DNA from 2 places in the Neobacillus terrisolis genome. Region 2 is predicted to be linked to the other one. Evidence: riboswitches for the same ligand, from Rfam matches in the RefSeq annotation. Region 2 holds a riboswitch; the other holds the start of a gene.
What was found. A riboswitch is a leader RNA that binds a small molecule or an ion and turns the genes downstream of it on or off. The one in region 2 is predicted to bind cobalamin.

Region 1 (9,924 bases), on a different contig from region 2:
GGGATTTTGATTTAAGTTTCTTTCTATGTTACTTAAATAAGATTTTGAAATTTGAGCTCTATCAGCAAGTTCAGATAGGGTAAGCCCCTTTTTTTTTCGAAACTCATTTATATTTTTTCCAATCATTCAATCTACCTCGTTTGAATTATTTTATAAATCTCAAGTATTTATAATTTTCACAAGGATTTGTAATAGGTCGTGTATTTTTGATTTTTTATACGAATTAGATTAGTGATGTAACAAATCAAATCATCAAAGACTTAATTGATTATTTCGAAAAAGAAATTAAATCTGCAGAGGAAATCAGAAGGGATTCGTTCTCTTTTGAGAACGTTTTTTCAAAAAAAAAAAAAAAAAGACAATTTCCTTTAAGGAGATTAGCTATTTTCTCTCCTTTCATCATTATTGTCATACCACTTTTTTAAATAATTCACATTGAACACCGTTTCTATATAAAGAACAATTTGTACTTATAAAGTATCACCTAATTAAGGGGGTGTCAATTCAATCTAAGACTTTAAAAATCTAAAAATTATTACATAAACTGCAGGGTTGTCGAGATCCCCCGACAACCCTGCAGTTTAATCTGACTATTTTCGTGTTATTCCATCAATCCATATTTCCTCTTAAAACGGCTTAAAACAGCAATCCACTTTTTCCCAAATAAGACAAAAAAGACTGTATTGGAAACCGCATGCATGAAATCAAATAGAGCACTACCAGCAAAATATGTGAGTACGGCATTCATATCAATTACGTTTCCATATTGACTTAATGAGAGAATTCCCCACACGTTCATAATCCAACCAAACAAAAATCCCCACACTACACCGAAAACAATTTTTCCCCATGTAGACTTCAAGAATTTCGTTCTTCCCAGCAAACCGGCACTGAATCCGACCAAGCCCCAAGCTACCATCTGCCAAGGAGTCCAAGGACCTTGACCGAGGATCATGTTTGATGCAAGTGCTGCAACAGCTCCAATGATAAAGCCACTTTCAGCACCAAACACGAGGCCTGAGATCATAATGATAAACGTGGTTGGCTGGACACTTGGAAGGCTGGCAAACGGAATGCGCCCGACCGCGGCAATCGAAGCCAAAACTGCTATGAGGACTAGCTCTCTCGCTTCGATTTTTCTATTTTCAAAGCGGGTAAGAATCAAAAGAATAGCTGAAGCAATTATTCCAATGCTAATTAAAAAATAGTTTTCTCCCCACCATATTGTAAGACCAAGTAGGATTAACGCAACAATTGGCAGACCTATTTTTCCTAATGCCCTTATGTGTTGCATACACGAACGGCCTCCTCAAGCGTCATAATACTACTATTAGGTACATGGTGAAATAATCTTTGAATCATTGTTGTATAAAAGAAGTTCCCTTTAAAAAATTGGTTCGGCAGCCCTTCTGATGTAATTTGCCCCTGAAACATCATGCCACACTTCGTGGCGTGCTTTGCTGCAAATTCAATATCATGGGTGGACATGACGATGGTAACTCCGTCAGCTTGTAGATTTAAAAGAATAGAGCCCAAATTTGCTTTAGACACCGGATCAAGTCCCTTAGTTGGTTCATCAAGCAATAGAACTTCGGGTTTTCTCAACAACAAACAGGCTAATGCTGCCTTTTGAAGTTCTCCGCCGCTAAGATCATAAGGATGCTGATGTTGGAGGTGCAAAATTCCAAGTGATTTTAAAAGATCATCAACTAGATGCTGATCCGTTATGCCCCATTGTTTCATCGTATCGTGAATTTCTTTTTCTACTGAATCCTGTATAAAAAAGAGTTTAGGATTTTGTGGGAGATAGCCAATTCTTTTTACTAATTCGTTTTTCCCCCAAGCTTTTAATGGCTTTTCATGAAAAAATACTTTTCCAGCTGCTGGCTTGAGCATTCCACAAATCAACTTTAAGAGTGTCGATTTCCCTGAGCCATTTCCTCCTAATAATGCATATGTTTCTCCTTTATTTAAGGAGAATTCCAAGTCCTTTATAACCATGTCATCATCTCTGTTATATAAAAAAGAAAGATTTTTGATATGGAATAATATTTCATTGTGATTTTTAACCAACGGTGAAGATGTGGCTTTTGGTTCAATAAGATTGATTTGCTGAATCCAACGTTTTCCTTCCTTAACTGTTAACGGTGGAAAAGCATGGTCCCCTGTGTTTTCTGCACTTAAATAGAGTGCAGGAATGCTTGGAACAAAAACACGATTAGGAGAATCCCATAGCATTTTCATAATCTGCTTCGGCTCCCCAACGTGCGTGATCTCTCCCTGATCCAGCATTACAATTTTATCGGAAATTGTAAAAAATTCTTCTAATCTATGTTCAGCAACAATAATGGTAATGCCAAACTCTTCGTTTAGTCTGACAAGCATATCCAACAATTCTCTTGAACTGACAGGATCGAGCTGTGCCGTGGGTTCATCGAGCAATAGGATATCCGGCTGCATTAATAAAACCGAGGCTAAATTTATTTGTTGCTTCTTTCCACCTGAAAGCTCATAGGTTTTCCGCTCTAATAACGACTCAGCTCCGAAGAAATGGACCATTTCTGCCACTCTACTTCTCATTTCTGTCGTTGAAAGTCCCATGTTTTCAAGGCCAAAGACAATTTCCTGCAGGACGTTTTCAGCTACTACCTGATTTTCCGGATCTTGAAAAACGAAGCCAATTTCACTAGCGGGTCCATCCGATTCTGAAATGGAGCGATGATTTATTACTATATCACCAGTAAATTTACCATGGGGTCTAATTTCCTTTTTCAATAAACGCAACAAGGTACTCTTTCCGCTTCCTGACGATCCAAAAAGTACAACAAACTGCCCTTTTTCAATTTGGAGGGATAAATTGTTAAGTGCAGGATGAAGTGCATCCGGGTAGGAGTATGTGACATTTTTCAGTTCAATTTGCGCCATTTTAACATCCCTCCAATTTCAACAAAAAGTGGGAATCCTAAAAATAGAAGGAATTCCCCAAACACCGCTGTGTCCATGACGGATAATTTCAGCGTTTCAATTAACGGATAAATCGTTAAAAACCCATACCCTAAAAACCGGCCATATAAAGCTAATATCATGAAAAGAACTAAATAGATGATAGCTGTTAAATCAGCCTTTTTAAATCGAAAATAATCATAAGTAGAACGAGTTCCCAGGCCGTAGCCTCTAGCCTTCATCGAATCTGCCGTTTGGATCGCTTCTTCAAGTGAGTACGTTAGGAGAACTTGTACATATAACAAGCCTGATTTTACTCTACTGTTCCATGAACCAGACCTAACAGATAGCCCTTTACTTGTTTGAACCGCTGAGATTTCCTCCAGTCGTCTTTTCATCAGCGGAATAAAGCGCAGCGTTAACATCAATAAAACTGCAAATTGCGGGAGGAGCTTTGAAAACAAATAGAAAATTTTATTGGGGGTCATGACCTCATTATAGGAAACAAAGATGGCAATTACCCCCATTATCGATAAGGCGGTTGTTACCCCGAACATAGTTGCTTCAAGAGTAAACTGCCGTTTAAAAATATTAAACAGAACATGACTTCCATTTTGATTGAACAATGGGTTCAGTATAATAATGATAACTCCTGTTGATACCATTAAAAAAAACCATCGCCGCAAGCTTCTGCAGCGATCTTGTATAAAATGAAAGATAACAATAATTACTAATCCAACTACTAAAACAATTGGATGAAACAATAGCATAAGTAAAGCTAATACACCCACATAATAACTAAACAAAACGAGCGGATGAAAACGCTCAAAGCGCTTTTTCATGACCTCTCCCCTCCAATTAGTTATTTGTGTAGCTCCATACAATATGGTCACCGTTCTTGACCTTGACGGCTCCAGCTCCCTGCATGACTAAAGTGCCATTTAATTTATAGATCCAACCGTTAGATCCTTTAGCTTCAATATTGTTTATTCCAATCACGTAGGCTCTCGAACCACTCCCACTATATTTTACATAAATATCGTTCTTTTTTGTAACTTGAAGAAGAACATCAAAAACCGTCGCACCTTCATCAATCGTTTCCTTCGTTTCACCGATAATGGTCCCATGACCACTTGGACCAATAATAGAGATTGTTACGATTGGTTTAACTGGCTCAGGGTTTGTTGGTTCCACGGGTTGTGCTGGAGCAACTGTTCCACTGTTTGTATTGGATGTTTGCTGGTTCGTAGTTGTATTATCGGTAACATTACTTGAATTACTAGTTCTATTATCAGAGGTTGTTGTTGGTGCTTTATTTACCACGGCTGAAGCTGATTGTTTGCTTTCTACATTTGCTTCTGACTGCGTTTGTTCATTTGCGCCATTTTCTATATCCATATTACTCTCATTGACTGTGGATTGTTCGTCTGATTCTTCCTTTGAATCTTCTTTTGATTCTTCTGATTTCTTCTCTTTACTATCTTTCTTGGACTGCTCAAATTTTTCTACCTTTGGACTATCCACCTTATTTGTTTCAGAATTCCCACATCCAAAGAGACTGAAGGTAAGTATTATTACCAACATTAATTTTGTATATATCCATAGCTGGGGCATGTTACTTCCCTCCTAATGTTCATTAATAAAATCTAACATAAAAAATATTCATTGAAAAAAGGAACCCTCCTGTTAGAAACAAGAGGATTCATCTTGATGTTATGCCCGTTTACGTTTTCCAATCATATAAATTCCCAACCCTAAGAACATAATCAATAATCCCAGTGATAATGTATTGTACCCATTTGTTGCAGTATTTGGAAGGAGCTGACCTTCTGCTGTATTTTTCGCGGCATCCGCTGTAGTTGGTGTTTGATTCACTACTGTGTTTGGTGTTTCAGTTTGTTGATTACTTTGCTGTGGTTGTTCTGGTGTTGTTGGTTGCTCTGGTGTTGCTGGTTGTTCCGGTGTTGTTGGTTGCTCTGGTGTTGTTGGTTGTTCTGGATCCATACCAGGTACCAGTAAATTATACAATGAACCTCTATTGTTTAAATATAGCTGGTAAGCAACAAGTCCAGGGAAAGCAAATTTCGTTGAAATGGAATCACTTTCTTCACTCCACCCGCCATCTTTAATAAATCCCCAGAAAAATCCACCATCATCATTTTGAAATGTCATTAAATATTCTACTAAACCTACCCCATCAACAGCATAATCAGCGCTATTTGCATCAATGCCTAATGCTGAAAGTGCCACAATAACAGCCGATGCAGAACCACTATTTTTCAACAATTCACGATGATTTTTAATAAATAATAATCCCTTGTCTACCGCAGCTTTAACTTTATCTTGATCCTGATAAGGAGCCAATGCTGTTAATGCTTGAGCAGTGGTATCAATATCGAACCAACTATTTTTTTGATAATTATAACTCCAACTTCCGTCCTCAAATTGATTGTCAACTAATTCATTGATAAGCTTTTCTCGATTCCAAGCCGCATCTTCAGGAATAGCAAAATTTCCACTATCTAGTGCAAGAAGTGCAGAATAAACACCATTTAATAACTGTCCTCCACTAGTTACATCCCCTTCATAAATTGATTGGGTAAGGTTATAACCAGAGATGTTTGTTGGATCGCCTCCAGCAGCTAAAATTCCCATTGAGTATCCTTCATAATCGGTAATACTGTTTAGTTCCCCTTTTTTATCCACTACTTCTTGAGTTACAGTTGACAAATATGTATCCGGAACTTTTTTACCAGCTTTTTTTAAAGCAACAATTACATCCCATTCAAATACTTTATTATTTATCAAGTATTCTGAACCAATATTAACAGATTTTTGAAGATTTTCTTTTATTAGGTTTCCTTGTTCAGCTGCATGCGCTGTCGTCTGAAACCCTCCTTTAAAAATGGACAACAACATTAATAAAACAAGGAAAATTTTCGTATTTCTTTTCACTTTCATTTCTCCGACTCTCCATTCCCTAAAGTATTAAAAATTACCACACAAAAAAACCCCCCTAAATTACTAGGAGGAGGTCTTTGCAAGTTAAGCAGTAACAAAAAATATGTCCCTGTCTTAACACCCTCCTATCCACGTAGGCATTTGGTGAAAAAAACAGGCAGGTTTCCTGGCTCATGATCATTGCTCCCTATGCCTTCCCATCTTTAACGACAGTGGCAAATTATAGGTTGCTCCCATTTACAGTGGCGGGACCGCGTTGGCTTGCACCAAACTTCCCTATTAAGCTTTAAATCTGTAATCTATAGAAGATTTTAGCACCTGTTTATGAATCTAATTTTAATATCATTTTTCATTATACAAATTATCGACTTCATTGTATATCTTTTTTAACTTTTTGTGTAGTATTTTCTGATTTTTTAAAAAATATGTTGAATCAACTCGACATTTAATGTTAACCGTCGAATGAAACAAGTTGACGTACTTCAACATCCCAAGTATGCTTAATGTATCCCACTATTATTCATAAATAAAACAAACCGCATTAATCTCAATGCGGTTTGTTTTTTTTCCATAGCTGTGCACAACTTAGTTATTCATCTTTTACCACTTTCACATCCACTTCCACTGACAATGTTTGTTTCGCGGTCCCTTTGTATATCCCTTTTACTGGAACAATATCTCGATAATCACGGCCATGGCCAACCTTCACATATCGCCAATCAATCAGACCGTTATTGGTTGGATCAAAACCTACCCAGCCGATTCCAGGTACATATGCTTCAACCCATGCATGTGAGGCTTGGTTATAATCAGCGTGCCCCCCTTGAAGATCTCCGATAAAATGATATCCACTTATGTATCGAGACGGTATCCCTTTAATCCGACAAACAGCACTCATTAAGTGCGCAAAGTCCTGGCAAACGCCCCTTCTAAGCTTTACCGTTTCCTCTACTGTCGTATGAACATGTGTTGCATTAGGGTCATATATAAACGATGAATAAATCGTTTCTGAAATATCTCTTAATAGCTGGTAGACACTCCCAGAAGATTCTACATCAGGGAGTGTCGCTGCATATTTTTTAATTTCCTCGGTGATAAATGTATAAGAAGTCCCATTTAAATATTCTGCAAAGGTATTCTGAAACGGTTCACTCTTGATAATTTCTTTTTCTTTTTTTAAAGGCAAAAGATTATACACATTTTGGTCTGTCTCATGGGTAACAACCAAAGAGTGAGATTTTATGACAAGCTCTCGGTGTGGTTTGTTAACAGTAAAGGCATGAGCAACATTTCCAAAATAGTCCTGATAAGAAAATAACTCGGTATCCGGGGCAATCGTAAGCAAATGCTTTACACATGATTGCCGGGAATCTGTTCGGGGTGTCAAACGGATTTCATTGACACTGTCCTCCACGGATTCTTTGTAGGTGTAAATTGTCTGATGAAAAATCTCCAATTTCATACCATTTCAGCCAGCTTCCGGGGTAAGTTCTCTATTACTTCTTCCTCTCTGTCATAAACAAAACACTTCTCTATTTCTTGGCCGATTTGGTTACAACCAGTAACAATATTCGCAAGGAAGTCACGATGCTGTTCACACGTCTTTCCTTTTAAATCAAGACATTGATAAATTAACGCTCTCAAGCGATTAACCTGTCGAATTACCTTTGTTAAGTGATCCAATTGAAATTCAATTTGCAAACCTTTCAAATTTTCCTCCAGTTCATATAGCGAATAATAAACAGAACCCGGGAAAACTGGATTTAGAAAAAGAAACTCAATCACCTTATCCAGCTTCACTTCATCTTTATGGACTCTTCTAAACGTTTCAAAGCCATCTACACTTTCCAATAACGTGATCAAGCGATGATAATCACCATAAATATCCTTCAAAGTATCCCCATTAATAGAATATAGAAACATCTGCATCATTCGTACAGCGTTTTCGGTTCTTTCTAATTGCTCACCAGCTTGCATAAATCTCCATTCAATTTCATGAAGCATGGAAGAATCTGCAATACTTTGAAACAACAAAACCTCATTGCGAATTTTTTCAAAGAAAAGAAATGGGGTTTGCTCTGTACCTTTTTGACCTAATAACCATAAATAAAAAGTATTAATCTTATCCCACATTCTATTAGTAGCATATTGTCTGACGGACCTGACATTATCTCTTGCCATACTAAGACAATTTAATATTGAGTTTCGATAATTACGATCAAATGTCATATATTTAAGAAGATTACTTGGCTGTAAATCTATTTTCCCTCGTGCTTCAGAAGGGATATTTGATAAAACACCAGCCATTCTTCCCTCAAGATCAATAGCATGATTCTGCTTATCTAACAATCTATGATGAGCATATAAATTAACATCAACCAAACGAGCAGTATAATCAATTCTCTCTGTGTAACGTCCTATCCAATAAAATGATTCAGCTACACGATTTAGCATACTATCCACTTCTTTCTATAAATTTAATATAGTACCCAAGTATCTTTACTTCCTCCGCCTTGTGATGAATTAACAACAAGACTGCCTTCTTTTAATGCCACTCTTGTTAATCCTCCTGGAAGAACATCAATTTGTTTATCTCCCATAAAGGCGAAAGGCCTTAGATCGACGTGTCTTCCTTCAATATTGTTTTTTACCAATGAAGGAACACATGATAGATTAATAGTTGGTTGTGCAATATATTTTTCAGGAGATTTTATTATTTTTTCTTTAAAATCTGCGATTTCCTTTTCGGTGGAGCTTGGACCAATCAACATCCCGTACCCGCCTGATAATGAAGTTTCTTTTACAACCATTTCAGACAAATGCGATAACACATAATCATAGTCATCTTTTCTAGATAATATATAAGTAGGAATATTACTTAAAATAGGTTCTTCATTAAGATAAAAACGAATCATGTCAGGAACATAGGTGTAGATTGCTTTGTCATCTGCAATACCTGTACCTGGTGCATTAGTAATCGCCACATTGCCTGCACGATAAGCATTCATTATCCCCGGAACCCCTAAGACAGAATCCGAACGAAAGCTTAACGGGTCAAGAAAATCATCATCAACACGCCGATATACAACATCTACTTGCTGAAGTCCTTTCATCGTCCTCATATAAACCTTCTGATTCATTACCTTTAAATCCTTACCTTCAACAAGGGGAATTCCCATTTGCTGCGCTAAAAATGTATGTTCAAAATAAGCGGAGTTATAACTGCCAGGTGTCAATAGTACAACCACTGGATCTTTTTTATTATTTGGAGAGAGGCTTCTCAATACAGATAAAAATGTATTTAAACTATGTTCAATTGGGCGAACTTTATGTTGAAAAAATAAATCCTTAACAAGACGGCGCATCCAAAAGCGATTTTTAAATACATATGACAAACCGGAAGGAGTTCTCAAGTTATCCTCTAAGACAAAATATTGTCCTGACTCATCTCTAATTAAATCTATTCCGGAAAGGGGAATATATATATCTCCTGGAACACTGACCCCCATCATTTCTGGAAGAAAATATGGATTGGATATGACCATTTTTCGAGGAATGATCCCCTCACGGAGGATGACTTGTTCATGGTAAATATCTCGAATAAATTGATTCATTGCCGTCACTCGTTGTTTTATTCCTTTTTCGATCATATTCCATTCATCTGCAGGGATGATCCTGGGAATGATATCTACAGGAATGGTCCGTTCTAATGAATCGCCTTCCTCACCATTATATAAAGTAAAGGTTACACCTTGTTTCATCATGTAAGATTGCATCGATTGTTGTAATTCTTCTAATTCTTTTCCTTTCATCTTGCTAATCAAGTCATGAACATGTTCATAATGAGTTCGTATTTCCCCTTCCTCATTAATCATTTCATCAAAGGTGTGTTCAAATTCATAGTTTGAAAACATGATGTTCCTCCTTCATCCTTTTTTCTAAAGTAAACCAATGGAAATAATCAGGATTTGTCATAAAAACTCGAATTATGTCAGAAATACTATCACATAAAACAAAAAA
Region 2 (9,924 bases):
AGGTGCGGGTCCTGCTAAAAGACGTTATACGATTACAGACGTGGGAGTTTCCTATTTAAAGGGGTATGCAAATCAATTGGAAAGCTACCAAACGATGCTAAATCAATTTTTTAACATGTATTCAAGTTTTCTCGAGCTCTATATCCCTTCTTTTATAAACGAAGGATCCAATAGAGAAAAAAAAGCGGACAAGGGGAGAAAGAATAATGAATCCGAAAAAGAGTGAACAAGTTGTATTAAAAGCAGCCCAAAAAAAGGTTGAGCCGAACGAAGATACAAATGTAGTTGATTTATTTGTTGATACAGTTTGGGATCAGTATGAACAAAGCCTAGAGCGTTCTAAACAATTTCGTGAAGAGCGTGAAGATGCCTTCTTAAATTCGCTAAAAGAGGTTATTAAATTAAATCAGGAATTCAGAAAATCACTTAACAGCTTATATCGCGAGTCTAAAAAGACGAATGATGAGATTGTAAAAGAAATTTCAAATAATTTCCCAGTTTCAAACGAAGCGGGTGGTGTCGAGTTTACCAATCAATTCAATGACGTATCTACTCGATTAGAAGAAATTGCGCTTACCCCAATTAAATCAACTTTTGATTTGTTTGACCGCTTTGAAAAGAGCATTGAAGAAAATAGTGAATCTTATGTTCATTATTCACGTGAAAGACTTAACGGATGGCAAAAGGTTACGAACGAATACTTTAAACTAGCCCGTGCAAGTCAAAAACAATTTGTGAACCGCTTTGAAGAAAGTGTTAAGGTGCTTATTAGCGCAAAATAAAAACAAGGTGTCTGACCCTCAGCACGTTAGCTTGGTAACGTGACCAGGGGCAGGCACCTATTTGTTTTAAAGGGTATTTGGTCTCCGAATCAACGGCACCTAGCTAATTATCTTTAAGCACTTAAATGCTTTTCTTTTCTAAGTTTGGATTTCTTCATCATTTCCTTCCAGATGTCTGAGCCGATGATGACGCCCGCGATGATGAGAATGAAGCCGATAATCTGTGTCGGAACGATTTCTTCTCCTAAAAAGATTACCGCACCAATCAATGCAAAAAAGGGATTTAAGTTGATAAAAATGGAAGTCTCCGCTGCCCCGATTTCTCCAACCGCAAAATTATATACCATGTGACCTACGGCTGTTGCAATAAATGCTGATGCAAAAAACACAACCCAGATGTTGAATGACCCTTGAGCCAAGCTTGTTAATCCGTCCGGTTCCACTATCAAGCTAATAATAAATAATATGACTGAGCCAAATAACAGCATGTATCCCGTCATTAATCTTGGGTCCAATGAACGGGCTATTTTACTTATAAAAATAAAGCTGATCGCCTGCGAAAGAATTGAAATAAATACATACAAATCTCCAAGTGAAACCGCACTAATATTTCCATTTTTCAACACTACAAATGCGACTCCTGAAAAACCAAGGACAATGCCCACCACTTGAGCCATCGTGACGGAACTGCCTAGAAATAGAATGGCTAGAATGGTAATTAATAAGGGTCCCATTCCAAGAATAAGGCCACCATTGGAAGCAGATGTATTTCTAAGTCCAATAGATAAAAAATAATGATGTCCTACCACATTAAAGAAGCCGCCGAGCAGAATAAACAGTAATTCTCGTTTTGTCGGGATTCGAATTTTTCTTGTAAAGAATAGGATGACGAATACACAAACTCCTGCAGTAAATATTCGAAAAGCAGTGATGGTTACTGGCATAAAGGTAGTGACAATTAGCTTCGTTGCAATAACATTCAATCCCCATGCCAACATGACGAGAGTTAAGGTGAGATAGATTAATTTTTTTTGACGAGCTGCCAATGCTTCCACTTCTTTCAATTTTATAAAAAGTAATACGTTTTATTGTAATACAAATAAAATTAATATGGTAATAAAATATCTGGAAATGATGTTCCAAATAAAATGAGAACGCTTTTTCTTGTAGTTAGATGGTAAATATTATTAGAAATACCAATGAAAGCGTTACAAAAACATTTGAAAAAAGTTCACAAGGTTAGTGTGAAAAGATGCGTTAAAATAGGTAAGGAAAAGATTTAGTTGTGACGAACTTCACATTTTACTATTTTTCTATTATTTTTGTTCGTCGAAAGGGAATGATCACCATGGCTTTTTTTAAGCCTGAACAAATTGCTAATATTACTGTTGAAACAGGAACAAAAAAAACAAAGTACTCATTACTTAAATCAATCATATTAGGTTTTCAAGCAGGGGCGTTTATTTCATTGGGCTATTTGCTGTTTATTCGTGTAACTGCACCGCTTACCGGAGACATTGCGGGAATCAGCACTATTTTAGGGGCATCACTGTTTCCAATTGGACTCGTGTTAACATTAATTGCTGGTGGCGAGCTATTAACGGGAAATATGATGGCCGTTCCACTTGCCTGGTTAGCTCGGAAAATAAGTTTTAAGCAGCTGATTGCCAATTGGTCGATTATTACGATTAGTAATTTTATTGGGGCAGTATTTGTAGCTTATGTATTCGGACATGTTGTAGGTTTAACAGAAACAGGACCTTTTCTTGAAAAAACGATTTTTATTGCTGAACATAAATTAGAAGCTACTTTCATACAAGCCTTCTTATCCGGAATTGGCTGCAACTGGTTGGTAGCACTTGCTGTGTGGTTATCTTATGGTTCAGAAGATATGACAGGGAAGATATTGGGCATTTGGTTTCCAACAATGACCTTTGTGGCAATCGGATTCCAACACGTTGTTGCGAATATGTTTGTTATTCCAGCAGCCATTTTTGCCGGCCACTTTACATGGCTTGAATACCTTCATAATTTTGTACCTGTATTCTTAGGAAATGCAGTGGGTGGCTCTGTTTTTGTCGCTCTTGCTTATTACCATGCTTATAAAAAAAATCTTGTGTTAACAGAAACTCCAGCTCATAAATCAAATGTTGCTATGATGAAAAGAGGCGGAATGTAGTGACGGAGATCTCAATTGGTGCCTTGTTAATAAGATTCCTTTTAGGTGGATCAGCTGTAGTTGCCGCCACTATTGTGGCAAGAAAGCTGGGCGAAAGAGCAGGGGGAATCTTTGCGGCATTTCCGGCAGTATACTTGGCAGCTTTACTAACATCACGGTTGGATTTTAATGGTGAAGAGTTAATAAGTCATTGGGTTATATTGTCAAAAGGCGCCATGATTGGGATGGGAGTTAATATTCTTGTGGCCATCATTGCAGGGTATTTATTACCGAAGCATGGCTGGAAATTAGGTCTAGTGCAAACGGTTATTTGTTGGTTTGCGGTATCAATCATCGTTGTTTTCGTTACATCCTATATATTTTAAAAGGTGGATAATATGAATAAGCAGGAATTATTGATTCGTTTTTTACTAGGCGGAACAGCGGTCATGTTAAGCTACTTAGTCACGGTATTATCACCTTGGGAATTACTTGCGGGGATCTTTGCTGCGTTTCCGGCTGTCATGCTAACAGCGGTGTTTATGGTCGGACTCGCATCGGGTTCAAAGAAAGCAGGTAAAATTGCAAACGGTTCGGTTTTTGGTATGATTGGTGGAGTTATTTGTGTGGCAACTGTTTTACTCGTTCTGCAAACAAGTCATGATTGGGTCATGAGCATTATTTTAGGCCTTCTGTTATGGCTTATAAGCTCGATTGCGGTTGCCTCTTTAAGGGAAAAAATAAAAACCCGGGAAATCAGAAGAGCTGTACAATAACTTCAACACAGCAAAGCGGCGGGGGACTGTCCCCCGCCGCTTTGCTGTGTTGAAGTGACATTTGTTATATTTTAATGTTGAAATATGAAGAAAATTAAGATAATATGTTTATTAGTTCTATGTGGAATGTGTAAATGTAAATAATAATTTAATATAGTAGTCAATTAAGGTGCCATGTGGCTTAATAGGGAATCAGGTGAAAAACCGGAACTGCCCCCGCAACTGTATGTGTGGACGAACCAGGAGAACCACTGTTTAACACTATCAAGAAATAGTGTTTACGGGAAGGTCCTGTAGTAGGAAGATACACGAGTCAGGAGACCAATCTTAATTGAAACTAGTTTCAGCTTCTTCGGGGATGGAGAACGTGAAACGGAAGCACCTAAAGAGTCTCTTTGATTGTTTTCGTTTATATTAATCCGTCCAGGCGTTGCTGGACGGATTTTTTTACGTTTTAACATGGTTCAACTGCGCTTTCACTTCTAATAGAACCGAAAATGACTAACAAAAACTACATATCGTTTAGGAAAAGGTGCGCAAAATTCATAGATTGCGTGAAAAGGGAAGAACGGTTAAATTCCGTCACGGTACCCGCCACTGTATTGGGGAGTTCCATTGCATTTGTCACTAAGAACAATTGGGAAGACGCATTGGAACAATGAACCATAGTCAGGAGACCTGCCTTAACCTAGACACTTCTAAAACCTACGGGCTTATGGGTGGGAAGTGCTGATAAAATGCTTTTTTGGCAACTTTGCCATGTATTTATTACGCACCCCTGCTGATCAGGGGTGTTTTTATTTGGATTTTTATTCACTTGTTGATTGGAGCGGAAATCAACTGGCAAGTCCAACACAGCGATTTGAAAACGACGTAAGCGAAAAGGGGAGGATTTTCATCGAATTATATACTTATTCACTATTAGCGATTTTGATTGGGATGCGCCATGGGATGGATGGGGATCATGTTGCAGCAATTGCTGATATGGTCGGCAGTGAAAAGAAGAAAAGAAAGCAGCTATCACTTGGGATGATGTATGCATTAGGGCATGGCACGATTGTCCTTACGATTGGATTTATTTCCATTTACCTTGGATTAGAGATGTCTGAACAAACCAGGCAAAAAATGGAACTATTGGTAGGGGTCACGCTTGTGATTCTAGGTGGATATATGATGTATTCACTCTTCCAACAAAAAGAAGGGTACGAGTATAAAAGCCGCTTGCAAATCATTTTTCTTTTTCTAGCAAAATGTGCTGAAAAAACAAACCTAAAAGGGATTGAAAAACGGTTAACCCCTTTGCACCTCGGAATCATTAGTGCTTTTATTATCGGTGTTATTCATGGAATAGGGGTTGAAAGTCCGACGCAAATTACGATCCTCACCAATGTTACCGGAGATCATACTTTTGCGGCAGCCACCGTTCAATTGATTTTGTTTGTGGTCGGGTTGTTAATTTCAACTGTTCTAATCGCCTTCCTGCTTACTTGGGGTTTTATGAAGGCTCGATTAAGAAAATCCTTATTTCTTTTACTTGGTTTAGTTACTGGAATTTACAGCTTAGTGCTTGGAATCACCATGCTCGTTGAAATATTGAAAGGTGGAATTTAGATGAAGGGGAAACTGCTCGTTATTGGATTTGGGCCGGGAAGTTTTGCGCATGTTACAGAAAGAGCTAGAGAGGCCATTCAAGAAAGTAATATGGTAATCGGTTATAAAACGTATGTTGACTTAATTGAAGGATTATTAACAGATCAAGAGATTATTAGTACCGGTATGACTGAAGAAGTGAGCCGGGCTCAAGAAGCTGTTAAGCAAGCGGAGCGAGGCAATAAGGTGGCGGTTATCTCGAGTGGTGATGCCGGTGTTTATGGGATGGCCGGTCTTATTTACGAGGTACTGATTGAGAAGGGCTGGAAAAAAGAAACCGGTGTTGAGGTAGAAATCATCCCTGGTATTTCCGCGATTAATTCTTGTGCGTCATTACTAGGGGCTCCAGTCATGCACGATGCTTGTACGATCAGCTTAAGTGACCATTTAACACCGTGGAATTTGATTGAAAGCCGAATTGACGCAGCAGCAAAAACAGATTTTGTCATTGCCCTTTATAATCCGAAAAGTGGCCGTAGAACACGGCAAATTGCTGAGGCTCAACAGATTCTGTTGAAGTATCGTTCACCTGACACCCCGGTTGGCTTAGTTAAAAGTGCCTACCGCGACCGTGAGCAGGTTGTCGTCACAAATTTAAAGGAAATGCTCAATCATGAGATCGGGATGTTAACGACCGTTATTATCGGGAACTCCTCTACGTTTCTATATGACGATTTAATGATTACCCCGCGAGGCTATCAACGGAAATATACGTTGAATCAAACTGAGCAACCGCTCAAGCTCCACCAGCGTTTGCAAAAGGAAGCCGAGCCGTGGGCACTTGAGCAAGTAAATCCAGCACCAGTATTGCAAGCGACCAATAACGAGGAGCTTTCCTTCCGGGAAATGGCCGAACTTGCTTTGAAAATGGTGAATGGCGAAAATGTGGAGCCGTTTCAACAGAACGTGTCGCCGCAAGACATGGAAACCATTTTTGAATTGGCCGTAAGCCCTGGTGTTGCCAATAAGAAATTTACTGCTAGACAAATGATAGTTTTGGCAGAGGTAGTTGGTGAGAACGGAATCATGGAGTACACGCAGGATCATCATTTAAAATTGCAAATTCCGACTTATAATCCGAACGAGGTAATTGAAAGATTGGCTGAAGCAGGATTTAGCTTAGCACCTGTCGGGGATGTCTTGACGATAAAGGCTTGTGATTTCTGTGATGGTGACAAGAAGGATAGTATTCCTTACGCGGAGGAACTTGAGAGCAGGCTTGGCGGGATGGAGCTTCCGAAGGAGCTTAAGCTTGGTTTTAACGGGTGTGGAATGGCATGTTATGGAGCGGTAAAAGAGGATATTGGCATTGTTTATCGCAAAGGTGCATTTGATTTATTTTTAGGCGGGAAAACAGTAGGCCGCAATGGTCATCCCGGGCAAATAGTAGCAGAAGGGATTGCACCGGAACAAATCGTCAGCATTGTCGAGAATATTATTCAAGATTATAAGGACTTGGGATATCCAAATGAGCGCTTCTACAAATTCTTTAAGCGTGTAAAACAAGTGCAGGGTTTCGTGTACCAGGATATTACACCAAAGCTGGAAGTCGAAGCAGCTGCATGTGGTGATTAAACGTTTACGAACAATCAGATATACATAAGGGGAGGAACTACAATGCAGTCAATTTTATTTGTTGGGCATGGAAGCAGGGATCAGGAAGGAAACGATCAGGTTCGACAGTTTATCGCGAAGATGAAGGAGCAGATGGACTCTTCATTACTAGTCGAAACATGTTTTTTAGAGTTTGAACTCCCGAATGTGAATCAGGGAATTGATAATTGTGTTGGAAAAGGGGCCAGCCACATTGTTGTGATTCCGATCATGCTTTTACCGGCAGGGCATTCAAAAATACACATCCCAGCAGCAATCGATGAGGCTCGTCAAAAATATCCTCATGTCGGATTCACGTACGGCAGACCGATTGGAATCCATGAAGAGAACATTTCCATTCTTACCACAAGGTTGGCGGAAATTGGGGAAGATGTGGACAGTCCCGGAGAGGATACGGCCATTTTATTATTGGGCCGAGGCGGGAGTGATCCGGATGCCAATAGCGATTTGTACAAAATGGCAAGGCTTTTATGGGAAAAAACAAAATATAACTTCGTAGAATCGGCTTTTATGGGTGTAACGAACCCGCTTGTCGATGAAGGGATTGATCGCTGCATCCGCCTGGGGGCAAAAAAAGTAGTGATCTTACCATATTTTTTGTTCACCGGTATCTTAATCAAGCGTCTTGAGAATATGATCTCTGACTTTGAAGGTAAATATCCTGGAATTGAATTCAAGCTGGCTGGTTATTTCGGCTTTCATCCAAAATTAGAAACGATTTTAATGGATCGAGTCGATGAGGCGCTTAAGGATGAAGTGAAAATGAACTGCGATACATGTCAATATCGTCTTGGCGTGATGGAGCACATACATCATCATCACCACGATCATGACCACGATCATGACCATGGGCATCATCATGGGCACGGGCACGAGCACGATCATGATCACGAACATCATCATGGCCAGGGGCACGATCATGGGCATCATCATGACCACGATCATCTCGATGGTCATGTCCATGCTCACCACGATCACAATCATACAGATGATCATCACGAGCATTCCCAAAAGGAAAAGGCAGGTCAGCCATCATGATTCTCGTTCTGGCTGGAACAAGTGATGCTCGGAATCTTGCATTAAAAATAAAAGAAGCGGGCTACCCGCTCATCGCCACGGTTGTAACAGAAAATGCAGCGAAGGAACTGCAACAGGTGGGAATCGATGTGCGAGTTGGTCGATTAACGGCAGTGGAAATGACTAGTTTCATAGAGGAAAAGGCAGTGCAGGCTGTCGTCGATGCCAGTCACCCGTTTGCGGAAGAAGCATCTCGAAATGCAATGAGCGCTGCGGAAAACGCTGGCGTTCCTTACATTCGTTATGAGCGTGAGTCCCAGGTCTATCAATATGAAAAACTAACAGTTGTAGAAAGCTACGAGGAAGCAGCAGAGGCTGCCGCTCGCAAAAAGGGTGTGATCATGCTGACAACCGGCAGTAAAACACTCCAAATTTTTACCGAAAAATTGTTAGGAATCCCGGATGTGAGGCTCATCGCACGGATGTTACCTAGAATTGATAATCTTGAAAAATGTGAAAGTCTGGGGCTTCCTCAAAAGAATATCATTGCCATCCAGGGGCCTTTTACGAAAGAGTTCGATAAGGCCCTATATAAGCAATATGGCGTTACTTTGATGGTTACAAAAGAGAGCGGACAAATTGGTTCGGTAGACGAGAAGATCGCAGCGGCACAGGAATTGGGGATTGAAACCATTCTGATTAGTCGGCCGGTGATAAATTATGGTCAGGTTTACCGTGATTTTTCAGGTGTGTTGATAGCTTTAAAAACTGCTTTATTATCCTGCACTTAATAGAAAAATTTTTGAACAGGGAGATGGGTATTAGTATGGATTTCCGTACAGAGTTTAAACCAGTAACAATTCAACCGCAACAAATCGAAACAGTAAGTTTTCAAATGATTGATGAAGAGGTGGGGGAACATCCGTTTACTCCTGAACAATACAAGGTTGCGCAACGGGTTATTCATGCTTCGGCCGATTTTGAATTAGGAAAAAGTTTATTATTTCATCGGGATGCAATTGAAGCAGGAATTAACGCGATTCGCAGTGGTAAACAAGTCGTTGCAGATGTGCAAATGATTCAAAGCGGCGTAAACAAAGCAAGAATCGAAAAATACGGCGGCGAAGTGAAGGTATATATATCAGACCCGGATGTTGTTGAGGAAGCGAAGCGTTTGAATACTACTCGCGCGATTATCTCGATGAGAAAAGCAATTCGTGAAGCAGACGGCGGAATTTTTGCAATCGGGAACGCGCCTACTGCTTTATTAGAATTAATTCGTCTTGTAAAAGAAGGTGAAGCAAAGCCAGGATTGGTCATTGGTCTTCCGGTTGGATTTGTTTCTGCGGCGGAATCAAAGGAAGAACTGGCCAAGCTTAATATTCCGTTCATCACCAATGTTGGACGAAAGGGTGGCAGCACGGTAACGGTTGCTGCGCTAAATGCGATAACACTGCTTGCTGAACAGGTGTAGTGGATTATTGGAGAAAGTTGGTTCTTATGCTTATGAGGGGTTGAACTGTTTGATTGTGCCCGTGGAGGCGGAAAAATGGGGAAGACGGGAACGATCAGCGCGTGAATGTGCCCGAGGAAGCGAAAAAATGAGGAAGACGGGAACGATCAGAGCGTGAATGTGCCCGTGGAGGCAGAAAAAGTGAGTAGTCGGGAACGATCAGCGCGTGAATGTGCCCGTGGAGGCGGAAAAAGTGAGTTAACGGGAACAATCAGCGCGTGAATGTGCCCGTGGAGGAAGAAAAAGTGAGTTGACCGGAACGATCAACGCGTGAATGTGCCCGAGGAAGCGAAAAAATGAGGAAGCCGGGAACGATCAGAGCGTGAATGTGCCCGTGAAGGCGAAAAAATGGGGAAGAAGGGAACAATCAGCGCGTGAATGTGCCCGTGGAGGCGGAAAAGTTGAGCTGACGGG

Region 1: linked by a shared signal. The riboswitch ahead of ACI48O_RS02930 (prenyltransferase/squalene oxidase repeat-containing protein) and the one ahead of ACI48O_RS01610 (HoxN/HupN/NixA family nickel/cobalt transporter) in region 2 are both predicted to bind cobalamin.

What each region holds. Positions count from the first base shown of each region.
Region 1 covers NZ_JBKFGH010000004.1:169,042-178,965, reverse strand. Annotated here, with positions in the region: gene ACI48O_RS02955 (helix-turn-helix domain-containing protein) at 1-126, opposite strand, end outside; gene ACI48O_RS02950 (ECF transporter S component) at 602-1,294, opposite strand; gene ACI48O_RS02945 (ABC transporter ATP-binding protein) at 1,282-2,925, opposite strand; gene ACI48O_RS02940 (energy-coupling factor transporter transmembrane component T) at 2,907-3,785, opposite strand; gene ACI48O_RS02935 (DUF4430 domain-containing protein) at 3,802-4,557, opposite strand; gene ACI48O_RS02930 (prenyltransferase/squalene oxidase repeat-containing protein) at 4,657-5,904, opposite strand; cobalamin riboswitch at 6,044-6,241, opposite strand; gene ACI48O_RS02925 (transglutaminase family protein) at 6,494-7,366, opposite strand; gene ACI48O_RS02920 (alpha-E domain-containing protein) at 7,363-8,358, opposite strand; gene ACI48O_RS02915 (circularly permuted type 2 ATP-grasp protein) at 8,382-9,818, opposite strand.
Region 2 covers NZ_JBKFGH010000002.1:249,137-259,060, reverse strand. Annotated here, with positions in the region: gene phaQ (poly-beta-hydroxybutyrate-responsive repressor) at 1-226, shown strand, start outside; gene ACI48O_RS01635 (hypothetical protein) at 207-782, shown strand; gene ACI48O_RS01630 (DMT family transporter) at 896-1,837, opposite strand; gene ACI48O_RS01625 (formate/nitrite transporter family protein) at 2,131-2,961, shown strand; gene ACI48O_RS01620 (DUF3147 family protein) at 2,961-3,326, shown strand; gene ACI48O_RS01615 (DUF3147 family protein) at 3,339-3,716, shown strand; cobalamin riboswitch at 3,867-4,060, shown strand; cobalamin riboswitch at 4,230-4,416, shown strand; gene ACI48O_RS01610 (HoxN/HupN/NixA family nickel/cobalt transporter) at 4,518-5,327, shown strand; gene cobJ (precorrin-3B C(17)-methyltransferase) at 5,328-6,941, shown strand; gene ACI48O_RS01600 (sirohydrochlorin chelatase) at 6,984-8,018, shown strand; gene cobK (precorrin-6A reductase) at 8,015-8,788, shown strand; gene ACI48O_RS01590 (precorrin-8X methylmutase) at 8,824-9,471, shown strand.